DNA from 2 places in the Erwinia sp. E602 genome. Region 2 is predicted to be linked to the other one. Evidence: predicted binding sites of a transcription regulator. Region 2 holds the regulator's gene; the other holds the start of a gene.

Region 1 (3,419 bases), 2.0 Mb from region 2:
GATAAACGGCACCTGGCTGATGGCGTAACCCAGCGTCACCAGAATTGACACCCACAGCAGCCCGCTCAGCCAGTTAAACAGCTGGAAACGCAGGTTGCTGAGGCCGGAGATACCGGCCAGCGTGGGCAGCAGGGTCCGCACAAACGCCAGAAAACGCCCGGCCAGCAGCGCCAGCAGGCCGTGGCGGTTAAACATTGACCATGCGCGCTGATGATAGTGCGCGGGAAGGTGCAGCAGCCAGCCTTTAACCACCCGGGTATTGCCCAGCCAGCGCCCCTGCAGATAGCTCAGCCAGCAGCCGAGGCTGGCGGCGACGGTAAGGATCACCATGGTCGGGATAAAGCCCATCACCCCTTTGGCCACCATCGCCCCGGCCAGCAGCAGCAGGCTGTCGCCGGGCAGAAAGGCGGCCGGCAGCAGGCCGTTTTCCAGCAGCAGCGTGGCAAACATCACGCCGTAAACCACCCAAATTACCTGCGGATTGGCCAGCGCCGCGAAATCCTGGTGCCACAGCGCCTGAACAATCTCGTGCAAAACACCCATTATGATTCCCGTTACCTGCGATTATCGTCGTATTCTACCCGCAAATGCGTTCCGGGATGTTGATCAAAGACGCGAACGGCATGCGCCGTTGCGTCTTTATTGAGGTCAGTTAAGGGAGTTTAGCCGTTCAGGCGGGTAAAACCAGCCTGCAGGTCATCAATCAGGTCATCGGCATTTTCCAGGCCGATGTGCAGGCGTACCAGCGTGCCGGTAAAATCGACGCCCCCCGCCGGGCGAATGTCCGCCAGCTCTTCCGGCTGGTTGGCGAGGATCAGCGACTCAAAGCCGCCCCACGAGTAGGCCATGCTGAACAGGCTGAAGTTGTCGAGGTACAGCGCCAGCCGTTCGGCGCTGAGCCGCTCTTTCAGCACAAACGAGAACAGGCCGCTGCTGCCGGTAAAATCGCGCCGCCAGAACTCATGCCCCTTGCACTGCGGCAGCGCCGGGTGATTGACCACCGCCACCTCATCCCGCTCCGCCAGCCACTGCGCCACGCGGATGCTGCTCTCTTCATGCTGGCGCAGGCGCACCGCCAGCGTGCGCAGGCCGCGGCTGGTGACGTAGGCGGTATCGGCGTCGACCATCTGCCCCATCAGGTAAGAGTTTTCACGCAGCTGCGCCCAGCAGCGTTCATTGGCCACCGCGGTGCCGATCATCGCGTCGGAGTGGCCGACCAGGTACTTGGTGCCGGCCTGAATCGAGATATCCACGCCAGAATCGAGCGCGCGGAACAGGATGCCGGCCCCCCAGGTGTTATCCAGCATGATGATCGCTTCCGGCGCTTTGCGGCGCACCGCGGCCACCAGCCCCGGGATGTCCGGCACTTCCATCGTGATCGAGGCCGGTGACTCAAGGAATACCACGCGGGTGTTGGCCTGCACCAGGTCGCTGATGTCGGTGCCGGGGCGCGGATCGAACCAGCTGGTGGTGACGTTCAGCTTGCTGAGAATTTTGCTGGCGAAATCCTGGGTTGGTTCATAGGCACCACCGCTGATCAGCACGTGGTCGCCGGCGGCGACAAAGGCCAGAATGGCGTTGGCCACCGCCGCCGCACCGCACGGGTAGAGCACGCAGCCCGCGCCGCCTTCCAGCTCGGTCATCGCCTCCTGCAGCGAAAAATGGGTCAGGGTGCCACGGCGACCATAAAACAGCTCGCCGCTGGCACGGCCTGCGGTGGCGCGTTTTTTATCCGCCACGCTGTCAAAAACCAGCGAAGAAGCACGCTGAATAACGCTGTTTACCGATCCCTGCGTGTAACGTTTACTGCGCCCGGCGCTGATTAAGGTGGTTTCCAGTTTCCTGGTCATGGTAAGGCGGGTCCTTGTGGTCACTTTTGTCTGTTTTTTTACGTTAACACGGCTGACGCCACGGGGACATTCAGCGTCTGAGTAAGTGATAAAATTTCACAACGCAAGTGTCCGAAGCCACAGAAAGCAAAAAGTTGTTCAAAAATTGCCTTACAGAGTGTAAATAGTAATGAGAACTACTATCAATTCCCCGCTTTTTTGATATGATCCGCGATGAATTTTTCGTAATCCGTACTCAGACGTTGGAGAAACAGCGTGACAAATGATTTGATGCAGACGGACCTTTCCGTCTGGGGCATGTATCAGCATGCGGACATCGTAGTAAAAGCGGTAATGATTGGGCTGTTACTGGCATCGGTTGTCACCTGGGCCATCTTCTTCAGCAAAAGCATCGAACTCAGCTCGGCGCGCCGTCGCCTGAAGCGCGAACAGCAGCTGCTCTCCGGCGCACGCTCGCTGGACGACGCGACCAAAACCAGCGACGGTTTCAGCGCCAACAGCCTGAGCAGCGTACTGGTGCAGGAAGCGCAGAACGAGCTGGAACTCTCTGCCGGTTCTGACGACAACGACGGTATTAAAGAGCGCACCGCGTTCCGCCTGGAGCGCCGCGTAGCCGCCTTCAGCCGCCACGCCGGCCGCGGTAACGGCTTCCTCGCGACCATCGGGGCCATCGCGCCGTTTGTCGGCCTGTTCGGTACCGTATGGGGCATCATGAACAGCTTTATCGGCATCGCCAAAACCCAGACCACCAACCTTGCGGTGGTGGCACCGGGGATTGCCGAAGCGCTGCTGGCGACGGCGATCGGCCTGGTCGCCGCAATCCCGGCGGTGGTGATCTACAACGTCTTTGCCCGCCTGATCGGCAACTACAAAGCCTCGCTGGGCGACGTGGCTGCCCAGGTGCTGCTGCTGCAGAGCCGCGATCTTGACCTGGCCGCCAGTGAAGATGCTCACCGCGTTAAGTCTGCGCAGAAACTGCGGGTAGGTTAAGCGTTATGGCCATGCGATTAAACGAAGACCTCGACAGCAACGGTGAAATGCACGAGATCAACGTAACGCCGTTTATCGACGTTATGCTGGTGCTGCTGATTATCTTTATGGTCGCCGCGCCGCTCGCCACCGTTGACGTCCGCGTCAATCTGCCTGCGTCCTCCAGTGCGCCGCAGCCGCGCCCGGAAAAACCGGTGTATCTGTCGATCAAAGCGGATAACCAGCTGTTTATCGGCAACGATGCGGTGACCCCGGAGACGCTGGTGCAGGTGCTGACCCGGCAGACCGACGGTAAAAAGGACACCACCATCTTCTTCCAGGCCGATAAAACCGTCGATTATGAAACGCTGATGAGCGTGATGGATAAGCTGCGTGAAGCGGGATATCTGAAAATTGGCCTGATGGGTATGGAAACCGTCGCGAAGAAGTAAGCGTCGGATCCAAAAAAGCCGCTAACCTGCGACAGGTAGCGGCTTTTTTTATGGCAGCAGGTTCGGGTTACGGCCAGGAAACGGCCTGTTCCGCCAGCCGGCGCGCCCGGTACTGCTTCACCAGCGGTTGGATCAGCAGCGTGCCCGC
Region 2 (3,419 bases):
ACCACGATCGATCTGTTTGCAGACGAACGTCGCCCGGGACGACCGAAAACCAATCCGCTTACGCGTGATGAGCAACTGCGGATCAACAAACGCAACCAGCTCAAGCGCGACAAGGTTCGCGGACTTAAGCGCGTTGAGTTGAAAATGAACAGCGAGGCGGTTGACGCGCTGAATCAGCTGGCGGAAGCGCGCAATATGAGCCGCAGCGAGCTGATTGAAGAGATGCTGCTGGCTCAGTTACAGCACCTGCCATCCTGAGCCGCTGGCCGCAGTGCTACGCACAAAGCGACAAAACCAGCGGCATTTCGCATTTATCCGTTGAGTGCAGTCTGCTATTATTAGCGCTATATGCAAACCATTTTGCAGTCACCATACCATTAAGATTCAAGAGGTTATCAAACTCATGGCAATCGTAGGCATTTTCTTTGGCAGCGATACGGGCAATACGGAAAACATTGCAAAGATGATCCAGAAGCAACTGGGTAAAGACGTTGCAGAGGTTCGTGATATTGCCAAAAGCAGCAAAGAAGACCTGGAAGCCTTCGATATTCTGCTGCTGGGCATTCCGACCTGGTATTATGGTGAAGCCCAGTGTGACTGGGACGACTTCTTCCCGACGCTGGAAGAGGTTGATTTCAATGGTAAACTGGTTGCCCTGTTTGGCTGTGGCGATCAGGAAGACTACTCAGAGTACTTCTGTGACGCGATGGGTACCCTGCGCGACATTATCGAGCCAAACGGCGCGGTGCTGGTAGGCTTCTGGCCAACCGAAGGCTACCATTTTGAAGCCTCTAAAGGTCTCGCCGATGATAACCACTTCCTCGGCCTCGCCATTGATGAAGATCGCCAGCCTGAGCTGACCAACGATCGCGTTGAGAAGTGGGTAAAACAAATTTTTGATGAACTTCAGTTAAAAGAGATCATCGAAGCTTAAGCCAGTCGGCCGGAGTGAGGGCTGCCTCACACCCGGCCAGTGGTTTTTCCTATAGAAGTAATCGATAGATATTTGAAATTTTAACCACCAAAACTGTACAATAACCCCATCGGTTACCTGCTTTCTCCTCCCCCTGCCGCCTTGCTGTGACGATTGTCGCAATCAGCGCCTCAGGCAGAGGAAGGCCGAAATGTTAACGAATTAATTTTGGGTTCGGGCTACACCGGATGTCATGGTACAATCCCTTACATCCGGTAGTGGCTTACTTCCCCCTGACGGTTTTCATTTTAAAGTATCAGTTCTATACTGGGACGCATCTAACTTTAGCGTCAACCGATGTTCAGGGCTTTCAGCCTCTAAGTGACCAGCTAAGTAACAGGACAATATCCGCATGACTGACAACAACACCGCATTAAAGAAGGCCGGCCTGAAAGTCACGCTTCCACGACTGAAAATTCTGGAAGTGCTTCAGGAACCTGAGGGCCATCACGTCAGTGCGGAAGACTTGTATAAGCGCCTGATTGATATGGGCGAAGAGATTGGTCTGGCGACCGTATATCGCGTACTTAACCAGTTCGACGATGCGGGCATCGTGACCCGTCATAATTTCGAGGGCGGTAAATCTGTCTTCGAACTGACCCAGCAGCAGCATCATGACCACCTGATCTGCCTGGACTGCGGCAAAGTAATTGAGTTTAGTGATGAATCGATTGAAACCCGTCAGCGTGATATCGCCACGCGTCACGGTATCAAACTGAGCAACCATAGCCTGTACCTGTACGGCCATTGCGCTCTCGGCGACTGCCGCGAAGACGAAACTCTGCACGACAAGTAATCCCCCCTGTTGTAAAACCGGTGGCCTGCCACCGGTTCTCTTCCCTACTGCACATCTCCGATTACAGACTCTCAACCCGGCTGAACCGTTTTCCGCTGACGCTACGGATCTGCACGCTGCCGCTCACCGCCGGCGGATGCTGCGGCTGCCACAGCTGCCAGCTATTCCCGTTGCCGACACCCTGATGAAACATCACCACCGGTAATGCACCGTGGAGCTGCCGCCGATCGGCGCTGCTCAATGCCGCCAGATGCATCATCCCCGCAGATGAACGGGGTGTTAGCCGCTCCACACCGGCAGCCAGTTGCCGTAGGAGAGCAGCGAGACCACCACGTTAAGCGCGCCGAAGGCCAGCACCAGCGCAAGCGGAATGGCTCCGCCCCTTACCCGCCAGGCAGGCGTGGCAAAGCGCTGCCGCGCCTTCCAGGCCAGCAGGGCCGGAGTGATGACCGCCCAGATGGTGGCGGCCAGACCGGCGTAGCCGATCGCCACCAGGAAGCCGTCCGGCCACAGCATCGCCGCCGCCAGCGGCAGGCTGAAGGTCAGCAGTGCGGTTTTCAGCCGCCCGCCGTGCGTGCCATCGATGTTAAACCGATCGGCCAGGTAGTCAAAAAAGCCGAGGCTGACGCCGAGAAACGAACTGGCGACCGCGAAGTTGGAGAAGATATTCAGCAGCAGGTTGAGGTAAGGACTGTGCAGCACGCCGGACAGCGCCGCGACCAGCACATCAATATTGCCGCCCTGCGCGGCTATCGCACGGAAATCCTGGCGGGGAATGTTCCCCATGGTGCCGAGGATCCAGATAAAGTAGATCGCCAGCGCCAGCAGCGTGCCGTAAATCAGGCAGCGGCCGACGCGCTGAGCATGGTGGCCGTAGTAGCGGTTCAGCCCGGCAATGTTGCCATGATAGCCAAACGAGGCGAGGCAAAACGGCACCACCATCCACAGGTAAGGCAGATAGTGGCCGCCTTCAGCCGCGCTATCCAGCAGCGTGGCGGGCTGTACGTGCCACAGCAGGCCGCCAAAAATGGTCAGGAAAGTGACAAGCTTAGCCCCGAGAACAATCAGCGTCATGCGGCTGACCACGCCGGTGCCGAGCCAGATAAACAGCGCCACCAGCAGGGTAAACAGCAGCCCGGCGCTGCGCGCGGAGAGCGGGATATCCAGCAGCCCCAGCGTGCGCTGGATAATCGCTCCGCTGGCAGAGATATAGGCGTAGGTAAGAATGCCCAGCACGAAGGCCACCGACAGGCCGTTAATCTGGTTCCAGCCCCTGCCGAGTAAATCGCGGGTGATGGTGTCAAAGCTGGCCCCGGCCGGATAGTGCTGGCTGGCCTCCAGAAACAGCAGCCCGGAGAGCAGCATACACAACCAGCTCACCAGCAGCAGCGCGGTCGACCAGCTAAACCAGGCACCGGCCATCACCACCGGCAGTGAGAACATCCCGGCACCGATAATGGTGCCGCTAATGATCAGCGTGCCCCACAGCGTGGCGGGCAGCGGCGTGGCAGAAACGGGTGAAACCATAATAACTCCCTGATAAACAATCCGCGCCGTTGAAAGGCCTGACAACATCTGGCGCAACGACGCTAAAGCGGCACAGTCTACAGAGTTAAATACTCACGAACTAGTACACTAACCCACTAAGCT

What was found. The regulator Fur, encoded in region 2, represses iron uptake genes when iron is present. The targets are predictions, from matches to a motif close to ATAATAATGAGAACNACTATCAA.
Region 1: the regulator Fur is predicted to act here: its motif matches at 2,014-2,036, upstream of exbB (tol-pal system-associated acyl-CoA thioesterase).

Annotation. Positions count from the first base shown of each region.
Region 1 covers NZ_CP046582.1:668,569-671,987, forward strand. The annotation lists gene GKQ23_RS04465 (DedA family protein) at 1-543, opposite strand, end outside; gene metC (cystathionine beta-lyase) at 663-1,850, opposite strand; gene exbB (tol-pal system-associated acyl-CoA thioesterase) at 2,106-2,840, shown strand; gene exbD (TonB system transport protein ExbD) at 2,846-3,271, shown strand; gene GKQ23_RS04485 (MFS transporter) at 3,339-3,419, opposite strand, start outside.
Region 2 covers NZ_CP046582.1:3,478,653-3,482,071, forward strand. The annotation lists gene ybfE (LexA regulated protein) at 1-258, shown strand, start outside; gene fldA (flavodoxin FldA) at 404-934, shown strand; gene fur (ferric iron uptake transcriptional regulator) at 1,326-1,769, shown strand; gene GKQ23_RS17485 (hypothetical protein) at 1,831-2,028, opposite strand; gene mtr (tryptophan permease) at 2,049-3,296, opposite strand.